Regions from separate parts of the Brevibacillus sp. NPDC058079 genome, predicted to be linked through region 3. Evidence: riboswitches for the same ligand, from Rfam matches in the RefSeq annotation. Region 3 holds a riboswitch; each other region holds the start of a gene.
What was found. A riboswitch is a leader RNA that binds a small molecule or an ion and turns the genes downstream of it on or off. The one in region 3 is predicted to bind cyclic di-AMP.

Region 1: it holds a riboswitch for cyclic di-AMP, as region 3 does, so the genes downstream of both, ACFVS2_RS18405 (C40 family peptidase) here and ACFVS2_RS29415 (CAP domain-containing protein) in region 3, are expected to answer to the same signal.
Region 2: it holds a riboswitch for cyclic di-AMP, as region 3 does, so the genes downstream of both, ACFVS2_RS05045 (CAP domain-containing protein) here and ACFVS2_RS29415 (CAP domain-containing protein) in region 3, are expected to answer to the same signal.
Region 4: it holds a riboswitch for cyclic di-AMP, as region 3 does, so the genes downstream of both, ACFVS2_RS28845 (quaternary amine ABC transporter ATP-binding protein) here and ACFVS2_RS29415 (CAP domain-containing protein) in region 3, are expected to answer to the same signal.

The regions. Positions count from the first base shown of each region.
Region 1 is NZ_JBHVSO010000006.1:50,573-57,815, reverse strand. It holds gene ACFVS2_RS18420 (cytochrome P450) at 1-1,307, shown strand, start outside; gene ACFVS2_RS18415 (sensor histidine kinase) at 1,498-2,883, opposite strand; gene ACFVS2_RS18410 (response regulator transcription factor) at 2,884-3,603, opposite strand; gene ACFVS2_RS18405 (C40 family peptidase) at 3,818-4,339, opposite strand; cyclic di-AMP (ydaO/yuaA leader) riboswitch at 4,344-4,483, opposite strand; gene ACFVS2_RS18400 (LiaF transmembrane domain-containing protein) at 4,803-5,207, shown strand; gene ACFVS2_RS18395 (PspA/IM30 family protein) at 5,272-5,967, shown strand; gene ACFVS2_RS18390 (class I SAM-dependent methyltransferase) at 6,062-6,640, shown strand; gene liaF (cell wall-active antibiotics response protein LiaF) at 6,655-7,243, shown strand, end outside.
Region 2 is NZ_JBHVSO010000001.1:1,114,390-1,121,632, reverse strand. It holds gene ACFVS2_RS05065 (aminotransferase class I/II-fold pyridoxal phosphate-dependent enzyme) at 1-791, opposite strand, end outside; gene def (peptide deformylase) at 971-1,498, shown strand; gene ACFVS2_RS05055 (homoserine dehydrogenase) at 1,529-2,539, shown strand; gene ACFVS2_RS05050 (hypothetical protein) at 2,641-2,796, shown strand; gene ACFVS2_RS05045 (CAP domain-containing protein) at 2,861-3,592, opposite strand; cyclic di-AMP (ydaO/yuaA leader) riboswitch at 3,600-3,756, opposite strand; gene ACFVS2_RS05040 (rhodanese-like domain-containing protein) at 3,841-4,185, opposite strand; gene ACFVS2_RS05035 (cold-shock protein) at 4,616-4,819, shown strand; gene ACFVS2_RS05030 (hypothetical protein) at 4,986-5,432, opposite strand; gene ACFVS2_RS05025 (2-phosphosulfolactate phosphatase) at 5,547-6,287, shown strand; gene ACFVS2_RS05020 (catalase) at 6,368-7,243, shown strand, end outside.
Region 3 is NZ_JBHVSO010000014.1:78,519-85,761, forward strand. It holds gene vanT (serine racemase VanT catalytic subunit) at 1-2,123, shown strand, start outside; gene ACFVS2_RS29405 (HAMP domain-containing sensor histidine kinase) at 2,166-3,257, shown strand; gene ACFVS2_RS29410 (hypothetical protein) at 3,377-3,652, shown strand; gene ACFVS2_RS29415 (CAP domain-containing protein) at 3,801-4,388, opposite strand; cyclic di-AMP (ydaO/yuaA leader) riboswitch at 4,396-4,553, opposite strand; gene ACFVS2_RS29420 (hypothetical protein) at 4,662-4,880, shown strand; gene ACFVS2_RS29425 (ABC transporter substrate-binding protein) at 5,218-6,222, shown strand; gene ACFVS2_RS29430 (helix-turn-helix domain-containing protein) at 6,374-7,243, shown strand, end outside.
Region 4 is NZ_JBHVSO010000013.1:112,999-120,241, forward strand. It holds gene ACFVS2_RS28835 (glycine betaine ABC transporter substrate-binding protein) at 1-801, opposite strand, end outside; gene ACFVS2_RS28840 (ABC transporter permease) at 798-1,637, opposite strand; gene ACFVS2_RS28845 (quaternary amine ABC transporter ATP-binding protein) at 1,621-2,847, opposite strand; cyclic di-AMP (ydaO/yuaA leader) riboswitch at 3,241-3,387, opposite strand; gene ACFVS2_RS28850 (cation transporter) at 4,133-4,333, opposite strand; gene ACFVS2_RS28855 (heavy metal translocating P-type ATPase) at 4,398-6,818, opposite strand; gene ACFVS2_RS28860 (VanZ family protein) at 7,125-7,243, shown strand, end outside.

The sequences.
Region 1 (7,243 bases), on a different contig from region 3:
CGATCTCAGGGAACTTGATGGCATTTCGCCGATCGCCGCTTCAGTTCATCCGCGACGCTGTAGAAGAGCATGGAGAAGTCGTCCATTTTCGCTTCGGTCCTTCCCGCCATGTTTACCTGTTAACGAATCCGGATCACATCAAAGAGGTTTTGGTTAACAAGCAGGCGCATTTTCGAAAAGGGAAAGCGTTGCAGTCTGCGCGACCTGTCGTAGGGGATGGAATTCTCACCAGTGAAGGAAAAAAACATCTGCGACAACGGCGGCTTATGCAGCCAGCTTTTCATCGAGAACGTATCGCCAGCTACGGAGATGTGATGGTCCGGCAAGCAGTTGATCTCATGTCGGATTGGAAAACCGGGGAGCTGCGTGATATTCACTCGGACATGATGAAAGTAACCCTTGCGATCATTACGGAGACTATGTTTGGCAAAACCGTCAAGGAAGGCGCCGATCAGATTGGACATGCCATCGATGTCGGTTTGAAATACGTGGCAAATAAAGGCTCCTCTTTTATCGACATTCCTTTGTCCGTACCTACCAAAAGCAATCGGGAGTTCCTGGAGTCGAGTGAGCTGCTGGACAAAACAATCTATTCCTTGATCGAAGCTCGTCGTAATAGCGAAGGAGAAGAGCATAAGGACTTGTTGGAGATGCTTTTGGCAGCGCGTGATGAAGATGATGGGCAAGGAATGACAGATGAGCAGGTGCGTGACGAGGTCATGACCATTTTTGTGGCTGGCCATGAGACGACTGCGAATACCATGTCGTGGATTTTCTATTTGCTGGCTACTCATCCCGAGGTGGAGCAAAAGCTGCATGACGAGCTGTCAACGGTGCTATGTGAAAAGCTGCCGACAGTCGAGGATCTTCCCCAGCTGAAGTATACGAATCTCATTGTACAGGAAACATTGAGGCTCTATCCTGCGGCGTGGACGATTAACCGGGAAGTGGTAGAAGAGGTTGAGATCGGCGATCACACGTATAAGCCCGGCGAAACACTGATGATGAGCCAATATGTCATGCACCGTAACCCACGCTATTATGAGCAGCCTGAACAATTCATTCCAGAGCGTTTTGACAGCGACCTCTTAAAAAGAAATCCAGCTTATGCTTATTTTCCATTTGGCGGTGGGCCGCGTGTTTGTATTGGGAATAACTTTGCTTTGATGGAGGCGGCTTTGCTATTGGCGACGATCGCACAGCGATATCGACTACGTCTGGCTGAACCGAATCAGGCAGTGGAGCCCGAGCCGTTGGTCACCTTGCGTCCCAAAAACGGACTGCCGATGCGTTTGGAGAAGAGATAGAAAAAAATGGAAATTGAGGGCAAAAAAAGAGGCATCTTATCACTACGGTTTCGCCGATTGTGTCAGATACCGAACTGGGGGTTATTTATCACTGAAAGCAACATGCTTACAAAAATTATTTTACTAGTAAAATATAAAGAAATAATTAAGTGGGAATAAATCTATATAAAGTAAGGGTAGCTTGTGAAAGCTACCCGTGGAAGAAGGGGATGGTGAAGGAGAAACTGCTTCCCATTCCCAATTCACTGTTTACCATCAGATCTCCGCCGTGAAGCCGGACGATGCTCTTGCAAATCGTTAAGCCTAAGCCTGTACCGCCACTGTTGCGATTTCGTGATTTTTCCGCCCGATAAAACTTGGTGAAAATCTTCGGCAAGTCTTCGGAGGCGATTCCTTCTCCTTTGTCGATCACAGTAAAAAGGACATGTCCTTCTCGCTGATCACAAGTAAGGTAAATGGAGCCATCTGGTTTATTGTAGTGAATGGCGTTGTTCAACAAGTTTTCCATGACACGTCGCAGCTTGGTCTCATCCGCTTCGATGTGTAGTTCATTGGAAATACGCAGCTTCCATTGAAAGGTGAGGCCTGCCTCTTTGATTCTTGGCAAATAGTCCTCAATAATTCCTCTCAAGAAGCTTTTGACATGAATGCGGTTAATGTTGAGTCGGACTTCGGAGCTTTGGGCGGTGAAGTCCTGCAACTCATCTAGCAGCTTTTCCAAGTCAGTCGTTTTTAACTCGATTTTGCTCATCTGTTTCTGTATTTTGGTCATATCCGTCACACGACCGGAGCCGATATATGACGCATACCCTTTGATCGTGGTGAGAGGTGTGCGGAAGTCGTGGGCGATCGAAGCAATCATTTCGGCCTGTCTTTCTTCCGCTAAGCGAAGCTCATCAACCATATCCCCGAAATATCGAAAGAGTTGGCCAAACTCATCATGCGATCGATACGTAAATGTCACTAACCGTTTCCCTTCCTGGATTTCTTGGGTGACGCGCGATAATTCGTTCACGGGCCGTAGTATCCAGCGAACGAACAAAGCGAGTAGAACCAATCCCACCAGACTAATGCTTCCGTAAATAAACCAAAGCATCATGGAAACCCCTGTCGTAGCCATTATGTCGTAATCATCTGTGTAGAAATAAACAACGATCTCCCCTGTACGCGGTGGCTCCTGCTGAAAATGGTACTCAGCTACCACTTTGAGGTCATTTTGCTTGGCAGAATCGCCACGGTTTGATGAGGAGGGAGAAGGCATTTTCAAATTATAGGCGCGTGATGTTTTGCTGTAGATGGTGTTTCCATTGGCATCCTTCACGAGCATGCGGTACATCACGTCGTCTGGCAACTGCTTTTCAAGCTCCAATCGTTCGATTGGGTCCTTGAAATTACTGACGAGAAGCAATTGATTGAGCATGACCTTCTCTGCGGCTTCCTTCTCAGCCTGGTACTGATTATGCCGATCATTTTTGAGTTGAGCGACAATAATGTCTTGAAAAACGAATTTAAACAACAAGATGTTTAGTGTGATCAAGGAAATGAAGGAGAGAAAAATTTTATTACGTAAGCTCATTTAAAGCTTCTCCCCGATAAATACGTAGCCTGTCCCCCATTGTGTTTTAATGAACTGACGCTCTGTTTCCAGCTTTTCACGGAGGTTTTTGATATGGACGGTCACTGTATTGAGCGAGCCATAACCATATCCCCAGACGCGGTCGTAGATTTGCTCTCTTGTAAAGACGATGCCCGCATTTTCTGCGAGGAATGTGAGTAGTTGGAATTCTTTGGTAGAGAGCTCGATTTTTTGATTACATACATAAACGGAATACGTTTCTTTATGAATTTCTAGGTCCTTGAATTTCAAAACTGTAATCGGAGAAGAGGCTGTTTCCTTCTCAGGCTGCTCCTCAGTATGCTTGCGAATGCGCTCATAACGACGCAGGTGGGCACGAATGCGAGCGAGCAGTTCTTCTGTATCAAAAGGCTTCGTAATGTAATCGTCTGCGCCAATTTCAAAGCCGACTACCTTATCTACCGCTTTTCCTTTTGCACTGAGAAACAGTATAGGCAAATCCCATTCACGGCGAATTTGAGAACAGAGCTCGTAGCCACTCATGTTGGGCATCATAATATCCAAAAGGATCAGATTGGGTCGCTCTCCTTGGCTGAGTAGGGAGAGTGCATCTTCTCCACTCTCTGCGGAGGAAACGGTGAAGCCCTCGTTCTCCAAAATGTCTTCTAGCAGTTCAATAATCTCCAGATTGTCATCGACAATTAAAATGTGATCTTTCACCGGAACAACCCCCAGTTACTTCTATTAATAAGGAATACCATTCAAAGAATGGGTCTTGTCTATCATAACATGCTTTGACCTGATCAGGGGAAGAAACCCCGTAAGTTATTAAGTTGTTCTAATATATGAGGGTACCTCTTTAGACCAGGTACTAAATTCCGTCAGAAAAAGCCAGAGACGTAGTGTCCCTGGCTTTTATTATTTTGCCGAACGACTATTTTTGAGCTGGTTTTTCCGGCAACGATGCAGCTTGCACCGCTTTTTCCTTTTTCGGAGTTTCTGCTTTCGCTAGAACAGGAACGCTGAGACGCTTGGCGCCTACATAACGCTTGCTCCAGTAGTATGGATCGCTCAACTTGGTGTTGACGACTCCACGACCAGATTCCGAGTGCACGAATGTGCCGTCTCCAATGTAGATACCCACGTGAGAAATGCTGCGACCGTTCGTATTGAAGAATACGAGATCGCCTGGCTGCAAATCTTTTCTGGTTACCTCTGTACCTAATTCGTACTGGGAAGCAGAATTGTGAGGCAGGTCTACACCTAACGCATCAAATACGTAGCGCGTGAAACCGGAGCAGTCAAAGCCCTTTTTGGACGAGCCGGAAGATTTGTAAGGGGTACCGTACAAGTCGCTGACTACTTCATTGAGAGTATTCTCCTCAGCAGCCTGTGCAGCGCCTGCCCCCATAGCAAGCATTCCAGCCATAAATAAAGATAAAATCACCTTGCGCAAAAGAAACTGCTCCCTTCGTGAGCCTACGAGGTTAGCTGAAGGGTTCGGTCGAAAGGACGCCCTAGGCTGCTAGGAGTAGCAACCATTCACCCCAAAAACGTGGTTCCCCCGTTTCCGCCAAGCGGAATTCGGCTATTTTTCGATGTTTTTTTACACGCACTCTTACGAAGATTCTACGCCAGTCCTTCTTTTCCTTCTTTTTCATCTACTTGTTCACATATTCGTCACAAAAATACCGTCAAATGCTGTAACGTTTTCGTTCAACAGTGCAAGACGCCTTTCGACGCGCGCTTGTTCTGCCTTGCGGGACAGCTTGTCCGATTAGGGCAGGAAATTGTCTCCGTCCAAGGACGGAGGGAAAAACCAACCGCACGCCCGTTATGGGAAGCCTATACCGAGGGCTACAATAAGGGCATAACGTTCCACAAGCACCACATGCAAAACGAATGGAGGTAAGCGAGTAATGAGCGAACGGTCTGGCAAAGTTCTACTCGGGCTGGTTCTGCTGCTAGTCGGTGGGTTGGTTCTTCTAGATCTGGTGGGTATCGATATCGGAGACTTGCTCGGGTTCATCATTCCCGGTGTGATCATGATATACGGTGCCAAAAAGATTATGGGACAAACCGGTTCACGCTTTTGGGGAATCCTAGTCTTCCTATTCGGGTTCCTGATGTTGATTGGCAAGCTTGACCTACTATTTCACGCACTTCTGGCCATTGGGGTGATTTATCTGGGATATCGCTTACTGCGTCCCAGTCAAGAACCTAAACAAGCTCCACCTGCTTGGGAGCGTGAATGGGCCCAAAAAGTATTAAAGGAAGATACGCTGGACGCTTGGGAGAGAGATGTAAGAAGACGCCCACAATAACGCCTATGTCGCAAGAGTCTTTTGGATGAACAATATGATGTGATATGATGAGGAGGAAAAAATAATGAGTATCTTTAAACGTTTGCGTGACCTGACAGTAGCTTCGGTGAATGATGCATTGGATTCGATGGAAGATCCGGTAGTAATGCTGAATCAATATATGCGTGACATGGAAGTAGAAATCGGACAAGTTGAAGTAGCAGTTGCCCGTCAGGTTGCACTGGAAAAGAAATTCCGCCAGCAATTGGACGAAGCCAATGCTCTGATCGAAAAACGCGATCGTCAAGTCAAGCTCGCCTTGACTGAGGGAGAAGACGAGTTGGCTCGTCGAGCACTCGCTGACAAGAAGCAGTACGAAGGCCGTGCAGCGGAATATGAAGGTCTCTACCTGTCAGCATCCGAGGCAGCTACGCAAATGCGCGAGAAGCTGGCTGAGCTGAAGGAAGAGTTCTATAAAATGCGTGCGAAAAGGTTCACACTGATGGCACGTGCACAAGTAGCTCGTACACAAAAGCAAGTCAATCAAGCAGTTGTCGGTATCGGCAATCCGTCCGCAGGCCGTGGCTTCGCCCGCATGGAAGAAAAAGTCATGCGCATGGAAGCAGAAGCGCAAATGAGTGGACAATGGCGCCAAACAAACCGCGCTTGGGAGAACGCTTTGTCTGAACTGGAAAAGGATGATCTCGATGCAGAACTAGCCAGCATCAAAGCATCCATTAATGAAGTAAAAACACCGGTAGCCAAACCTGTACAATCCTAATTCGACAGGAACTGGGGGACTGGGTGTAGAATAGATTGTGTCAATTCGGCAGCCTGTGTACATCAGGCTGCTTTTCCCCTAGGAGGTACGATTCTTGCAGGACTTCTTGGTCTTTTTGCGGCGATTTATCGCTGAGCCTGGACGCGTTGGTAGTATAATCCCCAGCTCTCGTTTTTTATGTGAGCAAATGTTGAAAAGCGTCGATTGGGCTTCAACCGATGTGATCCTGGAGCTGGGACCTGGTACAGGGGCATTTACCCAAACGATCTATCAGCGCTTGCGTCCCGGCACACAGTACGTGCTTGTGGAACGAGATTCCCATTTTCGCTCTATGCTTCAATCACGTTTTCCCGATCTTCCTATCAGGGAGGAAGCGACTAAACTTAGGTCTTACTTGGAGGAGCAGAACCTTGCAGGTGCAGATGTCATTATCTCAGGTCTGCCATTCGCCAATTTTCCACAAGAGCAGAGGGCAGCAATTCTGGACGAAGTTCAATCTGTACTGAAGCCAGGGGGCCTATTCATTACATTCCAATATTCGCTACAACTCCAAGCTGAGTTGCAGGATCGTTTTCCCTGGGTCAAGATCGACTTTACCCTGTTGAACATTCCGCCTGCATTCATCTATACATGTCGTAATGGTCAAAGTGAAAACGATCAGCATGGGGCGTGAGAGAGGAGACTTTTGTGAAACTGTCCCGTTTGCACAAAATGTTGGCTGGTATCCTGATTATTTTTACGGGAATCGGCCTTTTATTAGACAGTTTGGGTATCATTTCGTTCGGTTTGTTTGATTTGTGGCCGATGGTGCTTATTTATTTCGGCCTTCGTTTGTGGGGGCAGAAAAATCGGATTGGCGGAGGGATTCTATTCTCCCTGGGGACCATTATCGCGATGGATATGTGGTTTGGTGTTGGGATCGATGATTTGTTCCAAATTGCAGTGCCAATCGTGTTTATTTATTTCGGATTTCAATTGATTCGGGGCAAGAACAGCAAAAGAGATCACCGTGTGAATCAACCTTTGGGCGATACGGGGACCCCATCTGCTGCGGAGACGATTATGACAAGTGATGCGAGTGTTCCGAGTGACATGAAGGTTTCAACAGAGGAACGCCCTTGGCTAGACGGCTGGAACAAATGGAAGCAAGTTGGTGGCAAAATTCCTCATCACGAAAGAATGTCTTCATCACCTGACGACACGTTGCCAAAAGATTCCCGCAGTTCTCTGATTGGAGATTATCACCTGACCTCGGGGCGTTTTGAACTGAATCACT
Region 2 (7,243 bases), on a different contig from region 3:
GGCAGAATGCGCGGGTGAACGTCGCACAGGCTAGCGAAGAGAGATTCGTGCATTGAGTCCTCGAAGAACAAGCCGAAGTACGCGTCATCCGTCACCGCGACAATGTTGATTCCAGCTTCAGCGCCTTCTTTGAGTGCAGCGACGATTTGTTTTCCTTCCTCTGGACCTGGTGTATAGCCAGTTGGGTTATTCGGGAAGTTGAGTACGACGATGGCTTTGCCTTTGTCTTTTTGTGCGAGAATGGCATCACGCAAAGCAGAAGCATTAAATTTCATCTCGTCGTTATACAATGGGTAGTAGACCATTTCCGCACCACGGCGGATCGAAAAGGTAAGCTCGTAGTTTTCCCAGTTTTTGTCTGGGATGATGACACTGTCGCCGCTGTCAGCGAACAAGTCAGATACGATGCTCAGGCCATGCGTCAATGCGTTTGTAACGATGGGGTTGCTAAAGGTATGGTTAGCCAGTGAAGGCTGTTCCTCGATCATTTTTTTACGCCATGCTGCACGCAGCTCAGGCTTTCCTGCTGGGGGAGCATATTCGTAAATATCTTTTGGCTGGTAAGCAGACAGATTATCCTGGATGACCTTAAGATGCATCGGTTGACCGTTTTCCAGTGCAATCCCGATGGTTGCGTTGTACTTTTTCGCTTTTGCTTTCGCTTCTGCCGACTGGCTGAGAATCCCCTCTTTTGGGAAATAAATCAGCTTGGCGATATTGGACAGCATTTCATATACGTGTGGGTTTTCGCGTTGGATAGTTTCGTTCAGCGTTGATGCTAATGAATGCATGGTAGCCTCCCTTTTCATATACAAACATTCTATCTTTACCAATAAAGATAGCGTATCTACATGCATTTGTCACCCTTGCCCAGTGGGATATTTCAGATTTTGCAAGGTTCCTTTTGACAGCGGCGACCTGATTTGCTACTTTGAAATCGAAAACTGAGTAATGCGGGAGGGAGAAGGAAATGGCTGAACGCACGATCGTTCGCCTGGGAGACCCTATCTTGCGTGAAACTTCAAAAAGAGTACCATCCATTACTCCACAGGTTGAAAAGATTTTGGATGATATGGCCCAAACGATTTACGCTGCGAAAGGTCGAGCAGGCTTGTCTGCGATCCAGATTGGCATCCCGAAGCGTTTAGTTGTGATGGATTGCGGCAGCGGCTTGATTGAACTGATCAATCCGGTGTTGATGGAAAAATCAGGTGAGCAGGTAGGGCAAGAAGCTTGTCTTTCGATACCGGGTGTTTTTGGAATCGTTCGTCGGGCGAATTATGTCAAAGTTCAGACGTTGAACCGGCAAGGAGAAACAAAGACAATCGAAGCGGAAGATTTCCTTGCTCGGTGTATTCAGCACGAGATGGACCATTTGGAAGGAATTTTGTTTATTGATCATACGGAAGAGATTTATTCGGCAAAAACGGGAAAGAAATTGAATTACGAGGATTTACACCGGATACATGCTAAACGTAGAAAAAAGCGTGGGAAATAAACAGAGCATAAACAGCAAGGAGATTAACTCATGAAGCGTTGGAATATTATGTTGACAGGCTTTGGAACAGTAGGACAGCAGGTAGCCAGACTGCTGGAGCAGCGACGGGAGCGGTACCGCGAGCTTTATCAAGCGGATGTCAGACTAGTCGGAGTCGTTCGTTCTACTTCCGGTCTCTACGATGAGAACGGTATTGATTCAGGAAGATGGGAAGACTATGCTCATACAAAACAAGCAAGGAATCCATCATGGAATGCGCTGGAATTTATCAAGTCGGTTCAAGCGGATGTGCTCATCGAGGCTGGTCCATCTGAAAAAGAGGGAGGGCCAGGACTTATTTTTATTCGATATGCATTGGAAAATGCTATCCATGCAATCGCGATTTCAAAAGGCGCGCTTGTTGTCGATTATGCTGGCTTAGCCGCTCTAGCCAAAAAACATGGCGTCGCGTTGAAAGTGAGTGGGGCAACAGCAGCTGCTCTACCGACGATCGATCTATTGCAATATAACTTGGCAGGCTGTGAAGTGAAGCGAGTCGAAGGCATTTTTACGGGAACGACTAACTTCGTGCTCACAAAAATGATGGAAGAGGGGCTCACCTGTGGTGAAACAGTCGAGCTCGCGCAGAAAATGGGGATTGCCGAACCGGACCCTTCTTACGATATCGATGGTTGGGATACAGCTTCGAAGCTCACGATCTTGGCAAACGCCGCTTTTGGCGCGCAAGTAAATCTGACCGATGTCACACGCGCAAGTATTCGCGAAATAACCTCGTTACAAATCGAGACGTGGAAAAAGCAGACGAAGATTCCCAAGCTGATCGGAAGCATCCAAAAGGAAGTGAATGGCACGGTTTCTGTAGCAGTGGAGCTGTGTGCAGTAGACCTTACCCATCCATTTGCATCTGTATCAGGTACGACAAAAGCCATACGGGTAGAAACAGATGTCATGGGGGATTTATTGGTCGTTGGAGGAAAATCAGATCCTGTCGCAGCAGCAGCGGCTGCCTTAAAAGACCTTGAACATATCATTAGCAGATAGGCTCATTTGCATGTGCTTCCAGTGTTCCTTAGGAATGAGTCGTTTACAACCGCGAGCATACTAGGGGTGCACCACAAAAAAACGGCAAGGGGGCCATACGGATGAACCAATCGTCTGATGTCAATGCCGAGCTGCAGCAAGTATCTGCTTACCCAACCAAGCAAAAAATGAATCAAAAGGACGTCGCTTTGGTAAATGAGCAGGAGAGCTGCTGTTGTACCCCTAAAAAGCAGGCATCCGAAGCACAGCAGGAATAATGCCTACACGAAAAAGCCGGGTCTCGATTAAGAGACACCGGCTTTTCGTTTCATGCTATGCGTTCTATCCGATAAATTCTTGTACCCAGTAGCCATTTGTGAAGCCTACACCAATTTTTGTGAACGCAGGGTTCATAATGTTTTGGCGGTGGCCTTCACTGTTCATCCATTGTTGCATAACTTCTTGTGGACTTTGTTGACCCATGGCGATATTCTCACCTGCAGTCGAGTACTGAATGCCATACTGTTTCATCATGTCAAATGGGGAACCGTACGTTGGACTGTTGTGGTCAAAATAGTTGTTAGCAGACATATCTTGTGCTTTTGCCAACGCTACTTTGGACAGTGCTGCATCCATTTGAACAGGCTTGAGACCTGCTTTTGCACGTTCTTGGTTCACCAAATCCGCGACTTGTCTTTCAAAATCACCCGTTTTTCCTTGTTCCACTTGAGTTGCTGGAGCGGCAGGCTGAGCGACGTTTTTGCTAGGTTGCGCTGGTGCAGCTTGAACTGGTGCTGGTTGGACCGGTGTTTGTTGCACCGGCTTTGCAGGTTGCATCGGTGTCATTGGCTGTTGTACTGGCATTTGTTGTCCAGGGGCAAAGCCTTGTTTTTGTTGAAAGAAGTTCCAAAATTGCTGGGAATTTGGAGCTTTTTGGAATTGTGGCATATAATATTGGAATTGTCCGCCAGGAACAGGGCAATTAGAAGCAGCCGAAGCAGAAGTAGCAAACCCTGTCAAAGCCAAGCCCAGACCAAGAGTCATCGCGATTGTAACAGAACCAAAACGTTTCATTAAACAAATCTCTCCTTTTTTTTGCCTACGAGGTTAGTTGTCGGATTCGGATTGAGGAAACAACCCTACGCCAGTTCGGCGATTCACCCCAATGTGGCATATCTCATCCACAAAAAAGTCCCCCGCACTTCCTTTTCAAGAGGAAGTCTCGGCTTATTTCGTTTGGCATGAACAACGATATCAGACAATCCCAATCGAAATAAAGGAGTAATATATGGCAAATAGCTGAAAGCGTTGTTAAATAAGGCTCATTTCGATTCGTTTGATTGTTCCTTCCATGCGGTTATACCGCCTTCCAATGCATTTGCTTGAAAACCATGCTCACGAAGAAGAGCGGCAGCTTTTTGCGCTTTGTTACCTGTTGTACATACAGTAACAATTTGCACATTTTGCGCAAGTTTCTCGGTTTCTTCATCGAATGGCTTGTCCTGTTCCTTCATTAGAAGATAGGGGGCGTTACGTGTCGATGCGTTTTCATGAACGAGGCTGCCAGAAATAAATTTTTCGGCGTCGCGTACGTCCAATAAAAGTACGGGCACTTTCTTTTGAAGCAATTCGGATAATTTAATGGTTGTCAAAGTATGATTTTGCAATGAAATCCCTCCCAATGCTATTGTAACAGAGTACCGCCATCTCCAGTATAAGGGTGAACGGTTGCTTTTATTGGACAACCATGGTAGAATGAGGTTGCTACTTGAAAAATTGATACCTAATCATTCATCGAGGTGTTTGTATGCTGATGGATAACATTTTTGAATCCCCGATTCACACTGGCGCGGTCATCGGAGCCGCAAGGATGGAAGAGAGGAAGGGCTTTCATTGTTTTAGGTTTTCAAAAGGTTTAGTTTTTAATTTTGCAGTTCCGTCCCCTGACATTTGTATATTTGCTGAGTAGGTAAAATTCACATATCATGAAGGCGTATCATAGCACATGATCTGGTATTTCTTCATGATATGTGAGCTTTATTTGCTTCGGTAAATATGACTAGCATATTCAAATTGAATTTTTGGAGGTTTTTTTAAATGCAAACGAACGGAACAGTAAAATGGTTTAACGCAGAAAAAGGTTTCGGTTTCATTCAAGTAGAAGGCGGAGACGATGTATTCGTACACTTCAGCGCAATCCAAGGTGACGGTTTCAAAACTTTGGACGAAGGTCAAAAAGTTCAGTTCAACATCGTTCAAGGCAACCGTGGCCCACAAGCTGAGAACGTAGTAAAACTGTAAGTCTCCTTTTAAAAGAAACTGTCCTTTCGAGGGCAGTTTTTTTGTCGTGGTCATAAAAGTAAAAAGGCGTTGGGATAGTCCCCAGCGCCTTTTCCTGCATGCGAATGGTTTAAAAAAGGAACTATGGCGTCCCACCATAATTCCTCATTTTCTTCCTACAAAATAGTTAAATACAAGTTTCGATTTCGACAGTTTGGAATTGACTGTCAAGAACTGAAAGACCGACCACTTGACCGCCGCCGATGGAAGTACGGCCATAAGTGGTGAGAAGGACATTTCCGTTGTTTTCTGCTACGGTAAGGCGAACTTCATAGTGGAAAGAAGCGGGGACCAGCGCATTGAAAGCAGTGCGAGTATTCGCAGGGATAAATTGCGTGATGTCAAGCAAGGTGCTAACTGGATTCGTTTGCGTAACTGCGTTACCCCAGTTCAATACTTGCACACGTACTTCAACTTCTTCTGTGTTCAGATTTACCAGGTCGAGGTGAGCAGTGAGAGCAACAGCGAGGTTGTTTTGCAAAATACCAGTCGTTCTCACAGTATTTCTTTTTGGGCGTCTGTGACTTCTTTTTTCCGTAACACCTTGATCGTCGTCGTATTCGATTTCAGACATCCATGTTCACTCCATTCTTGTGTAAACTAGTGGGACAATAATACGATATTGTTTCTTGCCTTGATTTGTAACGGCGAACGTAAGGGGACGAGTAACTATTTTTGATAGAGGATGGTGGAGGATTTGGGAGAAACGCCTGTATGCAAACAACTAGACTATACGGCACGATTTGATTGGGGATACGAAGGAGTGGAACAGGTCGGTGCAGCATCGGATATAATCGTCATTATCGATGTGCTCTCCTTCAGCACGTGTGTCGATATCGTAACGGGACGTGGAGGCATCGTCTATCCTTATCAGGTAAAGGATGAGTCAGCCGTAGCATTCGCTAAACAAAAAACAGCGCTGCTCGCTGGAAAACGCGGAGAACCAATCTCACTTTCACCCGTCTGTCTGAAAACGGTTCCGATGGGAAGTAGAATGGTGTTACCCTCGCCAAACGGATCGACCTGTACCGTGTTGGCAAAGAAAACTGGTGCGAAGGTAATCGCTGCGTGCTTGCGAAATGCACCATCCGTCGCCAGATACATACAGCAGCAGAAAGGAACCGTAACGGTCATTGCTTGCGGAGAACGGTGGGGAAATGGAGCATTGCGGCCGGCTATTGAGGATATGATTGCGGCAGGTGCGCTGCTTTACGGATTGGAGGGATATCGATTGTCACCAGAGGCCGAAATGGCGGTGGCAGCCTTCCGATCGGCCAAAGATCATCTTCCCGCTTACTTGCAGAAATGTGCTTCCGGCCAAGAACTGATCAGCATGGGGTACCCGGAAGATGTCGCACTTGCAGCGGAATGGAATCAGAGCTGCACGGTTCCCGTGCTTAACGATGATTTTGCTTACGAAGCTATTTAGTCTATTCGCATAAAGAATCCCTCATTCGGTAACCATGGTTATGAACCACACATGAGAAAAACTGGACAGGGAGGATTCATATGGATGACAACAGCAAGTCCATTAACCAGTCAGAAGAAAATATCCTGACGAATCGCCAAGGCCATCCGATTACAGACAACCAGAACCTGCGGACCGTTGGAAATCGCGGGCCAACCGTTCTGGAGAATTACGACTTTCTGGAAAAAATCACACATTTTGATCGGGAGAAAACACCTGAGCGTGTCGTGCATAGCCGAGGTGCAGGAGCACATGGCTATTTTGAAGCGTATGGAACCGTAGGAGATGAGCCGATTTCTACGTATACGAGGGCGAAGCTGTTTTCGGAGCGGGGGCAAAAAACGCCTGTGTTTGTACGGTTTTCTACGGTTATTCATGGCACACATTCACCCGAGACATTGCGCGATCCCCGTGGGTTTGCGGTGAAGTTTTATACAGAGGACGGGAACTGGGATCTGGTTGGTAATAACCTCAAAGTTTTTTTTATTCGGGATGCCATGAAGTTTCCTGATCTTGTACATGCGTTCAAGCCTGATCCTGTCACAAACATTCAAGACGTGGAACGGATCTTTGACTTTATCTCGAACACGCCTGAGGCCATGCATATGATCACGTTTTTGTTCTCCCCGTGGGGAATACCAGCGAACTATCGGCAAATGCAAGGCTCTGGCGTAAACACGTACAAGTGGGTAAACCACGAAGGAAAAGCGGTCCTGGTCAAATACCATTGGCAGCCATTAACGCAAGGGATTAAAAATTTGACACAAAAACAGGCGGAAGAGATCCAAGGGAAAAACTTTAATCATGCCACACAAGACTTGTATGAAGCGATTGAGCGAGGAGAATATCCGGAGTGGGAAATGTGCGTCCAGATCATGAGTGATGACGATCACCCAGAGCTCGATTTTGATCCGCTT
Region 3 (7,243 bases):
GGCTGGATCAATTCCGCATCATTGCAGCGATCCTTGTCATCGCAATCCATACTTCTCCCCTGCTGTCCATTAGCGAATGGGCTGACTTTACACTGACACGAACAATTGCCAGGGTTGCGGTTCCATTTTTCTTTATGTGCACAGGATTTTTCTTCTTGCAAAAGCTTGGCACAGATCGCAACAGAAATGCGTCTATGCTGAAGCAGTTTTTATGGAAAGTAGGAAAGCTATATTTGCTTTCGATTCTTCTCTATCTTCCAGTGAATGTGTATGCAGGGTATTTTACAGATCAACTTACCGTATTTTCAGTCGTGAAAGACCTCTTGTTTAACGGGACCTTGTATCATCTGTGGTATTTCCCTGGCATTATGTTGGGGGTGTGTATTAGTACCTTTTTGTATACAAGACTATCCGCATGGAACACGTTTTGGGTGACTTTGCTGCTGTATGGCATCGGGCTATTGGGAGACAGTTACTATGGATTTGCACAGATGAATCCATATGTGGACAGTATCTATCAATCGATGTTTACCCTGTTTGATTACACGCGGAACGGTATATTTTTTGCCCCTGTGTTTATTGTCATGGGAGGGATGATTGCCAATACCCGCAGACGGAAAAAGAAAAAGGTCGCACCGTATGCCATCGGGTTTGTTTTGTTCGGAAGTATGCTGGTAATGGAAGGCTTGCTTTTACACGCTTATCAGCTGCAACGTCATGACAGTATGTATATTTTTTTGATACCGTGCATGTATTTTCTCTTTCAACTACTGTTGTTCTGGAAAGGCAAAAATCGCCCAATCTTACGAAAGCTGAGCCTGTATGTTTATGTCATTCATCCGCTGTGTGTTGTGCTCATTCGCGGAGCGGCCAAAGTAACGGGACTGACAGGGCTGCTTGTTGAAAACAGCTTGGTGCATTTTACATTGGTCACGGTGCTGTCGTTTGTTCTTTCTGTGATAGCGATGAGGCTGATCCAGCGCTTTCGAGGTGGGAAACCGGATCAAACAGGAAGAGCATGGGCTGATATCCATCTTCCTCATCTCCAACATAATGTCAGGGAAATCGAGCGGGTTCTCCCGAAGGATTGTGTAGTGATGGCAGTCGTCAAGGCGCAGTCATATGGCCACGGCGGATGGCAAATCGCGAGGTTCTTAAACAAGCTCGGGATTGATCACTTCGCAGTTGCCACAATCGATGAAGGAATCGAGCTACGGAAGAAAGGCGTAAAAGGGAAGATTCTGGTGCTTGGCTATACCGATGAACGACGGATACGCCAAATCGCCCGTTTCAGACTGACGCAAACCGTAGTAGATGACGAATATGCCCAAAAGCTGAATGGCTACAACGTGAAAATCCCTGTTCATATCAAGATCGACACGGGGATGGGGAGACTCGGGGAATCTTGGGAACACACAGAAAAAATTGCGGCCATGTATCGTTATAAAAATTTGCAGGTATGCGGTACCTTTACGCATCTGAGTGTGGCTGACAGTTTGGAAGCTTCGGATATCGAATACACGAAAAATCAAATCGCCCGTTTCCAAAAAGTGATCGAACAGCTGAAAGAAAAGGGGATCGATCCACAGAAGCTGCACGTTCAGAGCAGTTACGGCGTGCTGAATTACGGGGAGCTGCAATACGATTATGCTCGGATTGGGATCGCTCTCTACGGGATGTTGAGCAAGCAGGGCGATAAGGTAAAAACAAGCGTCGACCTACGGCCTGTGTTATCACTGAAAGCAAGAATTGTACAGGTGAAACAGGTGGAAAAAGGAGCATATGTGGGCTATGGACGCGCCCACACAGCGCAGAAAGACAGCAAGATTGCCATCGTATCCATCGGATATGCAGATGGGGTTCCGCGTATGCTGTCACAATCGGGCGCTACCTGCTTGATCAGAGGAAAAAGGAGACCGATTATTGGGTTTGTCTGCATGGATCAGCTTATTGTAGATATTACAGACATGGAAGAGGTGCAAAAAGGGGATGTTGTTACCTTTATCGGCAGAGATCAAGAAGAGGGTATCACTGCCGAGGAAATGGCCCATCAATGTAAAACCATTACGAACGAGCTGGTAAGCTGTTTGGGAGAACGTGTTAAACGAGTCTATCATGATTGATCTCTGGACGAAAATTGGGATAGGGAGTGGTTCATTTTTTCCATGGTGAAGAGGAGACATAGCTTTCGTTCCAAAATGCTTGGGCTTCTTGGGCTTGGCATGCTTCTGGCCGGTATCGTAACCTTTCTGCTTTATAAAGTACTCCAGTTTTACTATCGGATGGAGGTTAAGTACGAAGATCCGCTCGCCCAGGTTCGCCGTTTCATCAGGGAGATGGGGGATATCAATTTCTTTTTGCTTGTCTTTGCTCCCATTGCGATCTTGTATTTCTATCACCTGACCAAACGGTATGCGAGCTACTTTCGGGAGATTTCCACGGGCATTCATTATCTCGCCAGTGGAGACTTTACTCGGCATGTCCATATTCCATCCAATGATGAGTTCGCAGATATCGCCAAGGATATCAATCTGGCAAGTGAAATGCTGCAAAAGGCGGTAGAAAGAGGAGATTTCGCCGAAAGCAGCAAGGATCAGCTTGTTTTGAATCTGGCGCACGATTTACGCACACCGCTGACATCCGTACTGGGTTATTTAGATTTAGTTTTACGAGACGAGCAGATGCCAAAAGAACAAATGCGGCATTATGCGACGATTGCTTTTACCAAGTCGCAACGATTGGAAAAGCTGATTGATGAGCTCTTCGAAATTACGAGAATGAATTACGGCATGGTCAACCTCGAGCAAAAGGTCATTGATTTGAGTGAATTGCTTGTCCAGTTAAATGAAGAGATGTATCCTTCCTTTGAGAAAAATGAGCTAGTCGCACGATGTACGATTGCTGCTCAGTTAGTAATCGTGGGAGATGGAGAGCTGTTGGCGCGCGTATTTGAGAATATCCTGACCAACGCGATACGCTACGGGGGCGATGGCCAATTTATCGATTTGAACGCTTATCGTGAGGGCGATGAAGTGGTCGTACAAATCATGAATTACGGTGACCAGATACCTGAGGAGGCGCTGCCGCATATTTTTGAAATGTTTTTTACGGGCGATAAAGCGCGAACGCATCAAGGGGGAGGCACAGGACTCGGCCTGTTTATTGCAAAAAATATCGTCGAGAAGCATCGGGGAACGATTTCTGTTCAAAGTGATTTGATTCGTACATGTTTTGAGGTCAGGTTGCCGTATGGATGAAATGATCGCAAAAAAATGGAGACGCTTCAATGTCTCCATTTTTTTTATTGCATGATTCATGGGAATTCAAATTTTAACAGAATATTCTTATAACGAAACGAATTAACTTTGGGGGAGTTATGAATAAATACACATGGACATTGATAGGTGCGGTAATTGTTGCTGGAATATCATTGGCTACTTGGGCTGGGGCCATTAACCAAGGGGATAAGGAAGCACTACAGGCATATAAAAAAATGGAACAGGCACGTAACCAAGAGAACAAACCCTTAAGAAAATCGAGTAGGAATGTAACCCTGTCAGACTTTTCAATTCAGGGAGCTGTTTTACCAGAAGCAGATAAAATACGTAAATACAACGATACGAATATGCAAGGACTAAGACAAACCAACTAGAAATGGGAAGTAAATCTGAATAAAGCGTATAAAGCTAGCTGTTGGCTTTTCACGGAGATAGATGTTCAAGGGCCACTCCAGACAAGGCTTCGAAAAAACAAGAAAGCCGGGTCCCCGCTAGAGGACTCGGCATTTATATCCAATTTCATTATCCGATGAATTCTTGTACCCAGTATCCATTCACAAAGCCTACACCGATTTTGGTGAAGGAAGGATTCATGATGTTTTGACGGTGTCCTTCACTGTTCATCCATTGGTTCATGACTTCCTCAGCGGTGCGTTGACCCATGGCGATGTTCTCACCCGCGGTCATAGAAGATACACCGAATTGTTTCATCATGTCAAATGGAGAGCCATACGTAGGGCTTGTATGGTCAAAGTAGTTGTTGTTGGACATATCAGCCGCTTTTGCTTGTGCAACTTTGTTCAGGGAAGCATCCAGTTCCACTGGCTTCAGACCTGCTTTTGCACGCTCTTGGTTTACCAAATCAGTTACTTGCTTCCCAACAGAGGAAGCATCCACTTGTTGGTTAGCTTGTTTTACTGGCTGTTGAGCTGGCTGCTGTTGATTCGCTGGTGCTGCGTAAGGTGCTTGCATTTGCGGTTGGACAGGTTGCATATATGGTTGATACCCGTATTGCGGACATGTGGTAGCGGCAGAAGCTGTGTTAGAAAAGCCGGAAAGAACAAATCCCAATCCCAATGTCGCGATTGCAATAGTACCAAGGCGTTTCATATTCACATCGTCTCCTTTTTTTTGCCTACGAGGTTAGTTGACGGATTCGGATTGAGGAAACAACCCTACGCACTTTGGCGATTCACCCCATGCAGATCTCTCATCTGCAAGTAAAAAAGATCCCCCGCACTTCCATTCGAGAGGAAGTTTCGGCTGTTTTGTTTGGCATGACCTAGAATAACAGAGATTCACCGGTGAAAGAAACCCGTAAAATTTGGTAGGATTAATAAGAATATCTCTTGTTTTATTGAGAGGGTGGAGTCCGACACTCACTTGTCTTGCATCGGCAACGCCAGACCGCTCGAACAAGCGCTTCAGCACGCAGCTACTGAAATGCTCTCCTTGCTAGTCGAAGACTATCGGCTCTCGGTAAATGAAGCAAGCCTGCTGCTCGGCCAAGTCGTCGAATATGAGGTGGCCAACGTGTTCAATCCCGCTTACAGTGTCGCCTGTAAAATTCCAAAAGCATATTTACCTGTTCGCAAATCCTAGCCGCTCAATCGCTTAAGTGGGGTCTGACGTTAAAAGTTGAGTCAGAAAAAGGGATGCGCATATGATCGGCGGCTGCTCCGAATGCTTCCCGAGCTGATTCAGCATACCTCATAGACAGTGCAGGTGGATAGGGCCTCTTATGCGAGGCTCCTTTTTTTATTGTTTTTCGTTAGTCAGGAAGTGACGAGTTTGTATAAAGCTGGTCGTAGAGAATGTGTATTGAGCATGCAATCCAATTTGGGGTAAAATTTACTCAAGTAAGATGATAATGATTATCACTATAAATCAACGAATTGTTTTGCTACAAAACATAAAACTTATTGGAGTGAATTTAATCATGGCAAGATCGGGATTTATGAAAACAGGATGGATATCGCTTATAACGGCAGCAATGATTACGGTGACAGGTTGCGGCTCGACAGGCGATCAAGCTGTGGCCACGGTGACTACCGATCAGCCTGCACAGGCAACGGCAGCGCCAAGCGAAGCTCCGCCTCAGACGGAAACGCGCGTCGTAACCGATGGCTTCGGAGAGGTAGAGATTCCGACAAATCCAAAGCGAATCTCAGCTCTTTATCGTGAAGATTATTTGGTTGCGCTTGGGGTAACGCCTATTGTCCAATATTATAACCCGATGTGGGGCAAGCAGGATTATTTGAAGCTGGAAGTGCCGTTGTTCGACGTGACCGGCAGCATCGAAGCCATGCTTGTGTCCGAGCCGGACTTGATCATCGGCGCCGGAGAGGTCGATGTAGCACAATACGCGCTCTATTCCAAGGTTGCGCCGACGTTCCGCTTGCCGGACGACGTACTTGCGGATTCGCGCAAAACATTGACCTTAATCGCCGAATTGCTTGGTCTCAGCGACAAGGCGGAGCAGGTTCTTGCCGATTACGAAGCCCGTATTGTCGATGTGAAGGCGAAGCTGAACGCGGCGATCGGCGATGAGAAGCTTGTTGTTCTGCGGATGAACGTCGTAGATAAATCGATTAATATTTTCGGCATTCATAACACGTTTGTCGGACAAATCTTGTATGAGGATCTTGGGCTGAAGGCGCCGAGGTTCGCCGAGGCGATGACGGAGGGCAATATCGTCTTGTCGAAGGAGGTCATTCCGGAGCTTGACGCGGACCATATTATTTTGCTTCCGTCCAACGGGACGTGGGAGGATGAGAGCAACACGAAAGCGCTTGAGGAAATGAAGGCAGATCCGTTATGGCAGACCGTTCCTGCATTTAAGAACGGCCATGTATATCCCGTAGAGAGATCGTATTGGCAGACGGGAGCCATTACGGCCAACGGGTTGAAGATGGATGATTTACTTCGATTATTGGCTTCTTAGCAGGAAATAAGAGTGATTAAGTTCATTGGCGGGACTCATCGCCATAATTGAGAAAGAGCCGCTTTTCAACGAAGGTTGATGGGTGGCTCGATTTGATTTACACTATATTCATTGAGAATGAATATCAATTAAAAGGCGGTTGATAGTAACGATGGATATTGAACAGCGCAAACAAGCTGGGACTGCTCCTTTAGTCCAATATGCGCTGCGATCGATCCGCTTAGTCGTTGCGGGCGAGCAAGCAGAAATGAGTGATTTGGACGGCAGCGATAGAAACGATAAGGAAAGCTTTGAACTGCTCATTATAATGAGCGGGACGGGACAAGGAAAATGCTATTTGCAGGGGCCAGGAAGATCTTTATATGTTGATCAAGAGGTTATGAGCTGCAGCTATTACCAAGTGTGCTTCGAAACGAGCGGCTATGAAGCAGCTTCGAGCTTGCTGCCGGATAAGCAAGAGCTTGCCTGCGCACCCTTCGCGAAGACGATGGAGCTGCTTGATGAGTTATATGAGCTCCGCGGGGCGAGCGACGAGCTCGAGCTGTTCCAACGATTTGTGAGATTTCAAGAGCTGCTGCTCTTTCTATTCCGCCAAAATGCACCTGCAGCCGAGGATAAGGGAACGGATATCGAGCGGAATGGGGTAGAGCTTAGCATACGGCATATTCATCAGTATTACCGTGAGCTTCTGAACTTGGAGGAGCTGTCCTCCCTCGCAGGCATTGATCGCTGGAAGTATACCCGTCTGTTCAAAGAGGCTACGGGTCAAGTACCGCTTCAGTACTTGAATGAAGTACGGATTAATCAAGCCAAGAAGTGGCTGGCAAGCGCCGATGACAAGCTGCTCGATATTGCGCTGAATGCAGGTTTCAACAATGAATATTATTTCAATCGTCGTTTCAAGCAGACGGTAGGCATATCGCCCGGACAATACCGTCGCAGCCGCAAGGGACAGCTTAGAGTAGTAGCGCCGTATTTGGAGGATTTCATAGTCGCGCTGGATATGCAGCCTATCGCCCAG
Region 4 (7,243 bases), on a different contig from region 3:
CAGCCAAGCCGCAACCATCCCATCTACATCCCCAATGGCCACTCCTGCCCACATCGGTCCAGTCTGCACCTGACTCAATTCGACTTCATACCCCAGCTTCTTCTCCAGCACATGCTCTACGACATGCGAGCTGGCAATCTCGGAATCCCATGCTACATAAGCGAGAGTTAGTTTCTCTTTTTGAACAGGCTTAATGCCCTCTACCCATTTCGCTACTTTGGCTTCGTTGTTTTTTACCCATTCCGCAGCGGCCACTTCTGGATCTTTTCCGTCAATCATTTGAACCATGACCGACTCCATATCGGCTGGCTCCCACCAGAACTTATCCAGAAATTGATAGGCAGCAGGCTGATCCTCTTTCAGCCCTTTGCGCACGATGGTATGGATTTGTTCCGCTCCGCCAAAGCCGTTCTTCGGATCCGCCAAATATTTCAAATCCATCTTTTTAAACATCCAATGCGGTGTCCAGCCCGTAATGATAATCGGTTCCTTCGCTTCGTACGCCTTGATCAAAACTGCTGTCATCGCTGCATCTGAGCCTTCGACAAGCTGCCACTTATCCAAGCCATACAGGTTCATGACTTCCTCTGTCTTCACCATCGAGCCAGCTCCTGCGTCGATTCCGATGATTTTGTAGTCGAGCTTTTCTCCTAGCGCGTTGTCCGACGTCTCAGAAGGAATAGGACCGATCACCGTTGCTGTCGGTATTTGTGTGTTTGTGTTTTGGCTGGAGCAGCCTGCAAGCCAAGCTGTCGCTCCCATCATCACTGCCAGTAAAGCTGGAACCGTTTTGTTCATCATGTATTTCTCTCCTTTTTTCCTGCATGTTGAGTAAGCCGATCCAAGACGATAGCGATGATCACGATGGATAGCCCCGCCTCGAATCCTCTTCCTATATCCACTTGGGAAACGGCACGATATACGTCTGCACCCAAGCCTTTCGCCCCGATCATAGCCGCTATGACCACCATCGACAGGGCGAGCATGATGCACTGATTGACTCCCGCCAAGATCGTGGATTTCGCATACGGCAGTTGTACTTTCACGAGCTTTTGCCACCCAGTTGCGCCAAAGGCGTCCGCCGCTTCCTCCATTTCCGCTGGGACCTGACGTATGCCTAAGTTCGTGAGACGCACGATTGGCGGCAAAGCAAAAATAACGGAGGCAATGACTCCCGGCACCTCGCCCAAGCCGAAGAAAAAGATCGCGGGAATCAAATAAACGAACGCTGGCATCGTCTGCATCAAATCCAGTACTGGCGTGACCAGATTGCGAAACGTATCGTGTCTCGCGCAAAGAATGCCCACTGGAACCCCGATGGCGATCGAAATCATGGTGGAAGTGAGGACGAGTCCCAATGTCTCCATCGTTTCATCCCAGTACCCCAAGTTGTGGATGAGAGAAAGTCCGATAACCGTAAAGACCATGGACGCTCTCCCTGCAAAAACCCACGCAGCGGCCCCTAGCAGCAAGATGAGAATCAGCGAAGGTATCTCTGCCAAAACCGTGGAACAGTAAGTCACCATCGTGGAAATGACGATAGACATTGGATCAAACAATACCCCTTTGTACTGGCCCAGCACCTCCACGAACCCTTCCATCCATTCGCCAATCGGCAGCTTAGGCACGACGTCCATCACTCATCACCTCTGCTCTCTGGTGCTCTTGGACATTGACTTTGCCTACCAGCCCGCCAAACACCGCTCCTTTTACGATGACACCCAACAAACGCTGCTGCTCGCCCACTACAGCAATCGGGACGTGCAGATCTGCCATCATCGGAAACAAACTGTGCAGACGTGCGTCAGGTAAAACGGTAGGGAGGTCGGTTTTCATGATCATCTCCAGCGAATCTCCCGAACCGATCGCAAGTGATACGTCATACGCCGTAATCAAGCCGAGCAGTGTGCGCTTTTTGTCCACGACGTACAAGCTGGACACACCGTTATCCATCATGAGTTGCAGCGCCACTCGCGCCCCTTTGTCAGGCGTGATTGCTTCTGCCCGTTTCATCACATTTTCAGCAACGAGGACCCTGGACAGGTCGGCATCCTCCACGAATTTCCGCACGAATTCATCCGCTGGGTCTGCCATGATTTCTTCCGGGCGGCCGATCTGAATGATCTGTCCGTCTTTCATAAAGGCAATCCGATCGCCCAGCCGCAACGCCTCGTGCAAGTCATGTGTAATGAACAGGATCGTCTTTTTCATCGTCATCTGAAGCTCCAGCAGCTCATCCTGCATATCTTTTCGAATGAGCGGGTCCAGTGCACTGAACGCTTCGTCCATCAAGAGAATATCTGGATTATTAGCCAACGCCCGCGCCAATCCGACCCGCTGGCGCATCCCTCCGCTCAATTGATCCGGGTACGCATTTTCCCACTCGGTTAATCCAACAAGCGCGAGTGCTTCCCGTGCTTTTTCTTGCCGGAGCCCTGGTGGTACTTGTTGAATCTCCAATCCAAACTCGACGTTTTCTCGTACCGTCCGCTGAGGAAACAGGGCGAAATTTTGGAAAACCATCCCGAGCTTCTTCCTCCGCACCTCGCGCAAAGCCGTCGCCTTCATGTCCACGATCTCTTCCCCATCGATCTCGATGCTTCCGCTCGTTGGGTCAATCAGTCGATTACACAGTCGGATTAAGGTTGATTTGCCACTGCCGGACAGGCCCATGATCACGAAGATTTCACCTTCCTCGACTTCAAAGCTGACCTGATTTACCCCGATAGACTGGCCCGTTTGCTTGTAAATTTGTTCTTTTGTACGTCCTTCCGCCAGCAGCTTCAAGGCCAGCTCGGGCTGCTTGCCGAACACTTTTGTCAGTTGATGGACTTTCATTTTGGGCATGGTATCCCTCATCCTTCGTTTTTTCGTAAATGTAAAAAGCCCGCGAAGTTTCCACACTCCAGCAAAACCAAGCAGGCACGCTTGATTTTTACTCGTGTTGAAAATCCGCAGGCTTACGTAATACCTGGCGTCCATTTTCAGGACGCCCTGTACTCTGTCTTCCTGATTTCGATTGTCAGCGGTTTATGTCGTACCAACTGCCTCCCAGCGATCCACATCATTTCTTTCACGACTGTATCGCGTAAGCTGCTTATCGGTATTGCCATAAAAAATAGGCCGATCCATCCTTTTTCTCCAGAACAAAGGTCCCAAAGAAAAAGCCTGCATCGGCCTATTACACGCCCGCAAGGAATCCCCTTGTTGCGCATAAAATGCCTAGACTTTATCCATCCATGACCTTCCCTGCTTTGGCCGACGAGGTTAGCTGACGGGTAGGATGGCAGAGAAGACATTTCCTCATCCCTCCTGATCACTCAGGATTAACCCCAAAAGATTGGTTCCCCCGCTTCCGAGAATCTCGGAACTAGGCCGTATGTGTTGTTTCCTATTGAATCGTGATTGTGATTTGAATTATACGCTCGCTTCCAGTTATTGTGAACGTTCGTTTAGCACGGTTTTAACCGGATTACGGCTTTCTTTATGAGTCGGATTGAATTAGCTGTTGGTTGCTTATTCGATTGAAAGATTAGTGCGCTATACTCGCTATTGTGGCGGGAAGGAAACAGGAGAAAACGCTCAGATTCTTGGAACCCCTGCGAGGGAGCATGGGGTGCCCGGCTCCGTGAAAAAAAGCGAAACCGCGTCCAAAGTTGACTGTTCAGGATGCGTCTCAGAGGTGGACGCTAAAAGCAGTTTCTCTTTTTTTCACTACGCCTCGGTAGGTGTGTCCAAAGATCTTCGCTTATTTCTCCTGTTTCCTCTACGAGCTGTTGAGTTTCTACATGCTTTTTTAAAGACCTTTTGAATGCTACTTTCAAGATGAAAAAAGCGACTTGGGAAGAAGAACATTTCCAGTCTCAGCGCCTCTGGAGCCCTACCTAGCGGAGAAATGAATGGCGGGGGTTTTCAGCTTTTATCACATACAAAAACGTTGTAACGTTTTCAGTTTTGAAGCGCTCCCGACATTCATTTCGTAGCGGACAGTTTAACCCCTTGCGGGGCGTAGGCCGAAGCGTAGACTGGAAATGGGCTTCTTCCCCTCCACTACAGCCACTTTTACCTCAACACAAAAAAGCTCCCGCCTCAATGAATCAGGCAGGAGCTTTGCTTTTCAAAGACACGCTGATTAAACGACGTCGTAGCCTTGGTCTTCGATTGCTTCTTTTACTGCATCGATAGTCAAGTTGCTCTCGTTGTAGGAAACCTCAACCTTTTTTTCTGCCAGGTTTACTTTGCCTTCTGCACCCAGATCTTTCAATGTGTTCTCGATGCGTGCTACGCATTTGTTGCAAGACATACCTTCTACGTTCAATGTGATATTTGTCATGATCAATCTCTCCTTACATTTTATGTTGTATAGGTAAGGCGGACAAAGCCGCTTGTTACTGTTGTTACAGCTTTACTCGTTGCAGTCTCAGTGCGTTGAGTACAACGGATACGGAGCTGAAGGCCATTGCGGCACCAGCGAGCCATGGAGCGAGGAAGCCGATTGCGGCAATCGGGATGCCCAAAGTGTTGTAGGCCAATGCCCAGAACAGGTTTTGCTTGATGTTGCGAATGGTGCGTTTGCTCATCTCGATGGCGTCAGCGACACTAGTCAGTTCGCCGCGCATCAAGGTAATATCGGCTGCTTCCATAGCCACATCTGTACCTGTACCGATTGCCATACCGACGTCAGCGGTAGCAAGTGCAGGAGCATCGTTGATACCATCGCCGACCATCGCTACTTTTTTGCCTTGTTCTTGCAGTTTTTTCACTTCTGCGGCTTTGCCTTCAGGCAGGACTTCTGCGATGACGTGATCGATTCCTGCTTCACGGGCAATGGCCTCGGCAGTTTGACGGTTGTCACCGGTCATCATGATTACAGTCAGTCCCATTGCTTTCATGCGCTGAACAGCTTGCTTGGAGGTTGGTTTGATCGTATCCGCTACGGCAATCAAGCCAGCGAGCTTGCCTTCGACGACTGCGAGCATCGCCGTTTTACCGGAGCGCTCCAGTGCCAGCATGGTATCAGACACTGCTTGGTACGAAATTTGATGTTTTTCCAGCAAGCGACGAGTACCGACGAGTACTTCTTTGCCAGAGACGGTTGCCTGGATACCGAAACCAGGAATGGCTTCAAAAGATCCTGTATCGGTCAGGGTGATTCCTTTATCCGCAATACCGCGAACGATGGCTTGAGCCAATGGGTGCTCGGAATTTTTCTCAGCGGCACCGACCAAAGAGAGCAGCTCTTGTTCTTCGATATCAATGGCGATGACGTCTGTCAGTTCTGGCTCGCCTTTGGTTACGGTCCCTGTTTTATCGAGGACGATCGTATCCAGGTGGTGAGCCGTCTCCAGATGCTCCCCGCCTTTGAACAGGATGCCCAACTCAGCTGCGCGTCCAGAGCCCGCCATGATCGAGGTCGGTGTAGCCAAACCGAGGGCGCACGGGCAAGCGATTACGAGTACAGCAATTGCTTTTTCCAAAGCCTCACCGAAGTTGCCAGGTATAACGAAGAAGTACCAGATCAAGAAGGTAAGAATAGCAATCCCTACTACGATTGGGACAAAAATCCCGGAGATGCTGTCAGCTACGCGCTGAATCGGTGCTTTTGTTCCTTGTGCTTCTTCCACTACTTTAATGATTTGCGCCAGAGCCGTTTCTTTTCCGACTTTGGTTGCTTGAACCTTCAAGAAGCCGTTTTTGTTCAAGGTGGCGCCGATAACGGTATCGCCTGCGGCTTTATCCACCGGAATACTTTCACCAGTCAGCATCGATTCATCAACTGCGGACTGTCCTTCCATGACGATGCCATCGACAGGTACTTTGTCGCCCGGTTTCACGTGAACGACGTCGCCCAGTCTCACTTCTTCTACAGGAATGGTCATTTCTACGCCATCCCGTACGACTACTGCTGTTTTTGCTTGCAAACCCATCAGCTTGCGGATCGCTTCCGAAGAACGTCCTTTTGCTTTCATCTCAAACAGTTTACCCAAGACGATCAACGTGATCAGTACCGCACTGGTCTCAAAGTACAGCTCCAGCATGTGGCCGCCATGAGCACCGATGGAATTGATCGCGACCCATAAACTGTAGAAATAAGCAGCTGAGGTACCGAGAGCAACCAGCACATCCATGTTGGCACTCTTGTTGCGAAGGGCTTTGAAAGCTCCCACGTAAAACTGTGCTCCGATGATGAATTGTACCGGTGTTGCCAATGCGAGCTGTACCCACGGATTCATCAAGATTTCAGGCAGCCAGATAAACGAGGTGAAGGAAAAGTGGCTCACCATCGACCAGAGCAGCGGGAGCGACAGAATCGCGGAAATCCAGAACTTGCGGGTCTGCCGATTGATTTCTTCCTGGCGACGATCTACTTTTTCTTCTTCTTTTCCATCTTCCTTGCGCGTCGCCTGATACCCTAGCTTCTCTACCTTTTGAATAATGTCCGTCACACTTACCTGTGATGAATCGTATTCGACTGTGGCTGTTTCCATCGCCAGGTTCACGTTTGCCTTCAAAACCCCAGCTGTTTTGTTCAAGCCTTTTTCGATCCGTGTGGAGCAAGCCGCACATGTCATTCCCGAGATGTTTAGCTCCACCTTGTCAGTGACGACGCCATAGCCGAGCGATTCAATTTTGGAGCGGATGTCGTCGATATTCGTTCTCGTTGGATCGAACACCACTGTGGATTTTTCCAAAGCCAGATTGACATTGGCGGTCTCCACTCCCTCCATTTTTCCCAAGCCCTTCTCGATGCGCAGTGCACAAGCTGCGCAAGTCATCCCTGAGATTGCGACTGTTGCCTCTGCTGTTTTGGCGCTCATTATAATCCCTCCAAATACCCTCAAGGGGTATATTTTATCGTATCGTTTCCCTTACGTTGTTTCCTGATCACACCTTTACTATACAATACCCCCTCAGGGTATATCAAGCACTTTTTTCAATTTTTTTCTAAATGGGCTGTAAGCTGGCGTCTGTACTGAACCGGCATCAGTTTGTTTACTGTTCTTTTTCGTAATTTCTAACCACTTTTTTGTGTTAAATGAAGGATGTGACTAACAACTAATCACTTACGTATTCATTCAGAGTAAAATCATTCAGATACAAATAGCTTTAAGGAGATTGAAATTATGGAAACGAAATCACGGAAAGTCATTTTAGCTGGTACCATATGCTATACGATTTTAATTTTATTTTTTATGTTCTTTGCGTTTAACAGGCTCGACGGTGCAACTAGTGTAGATGGATA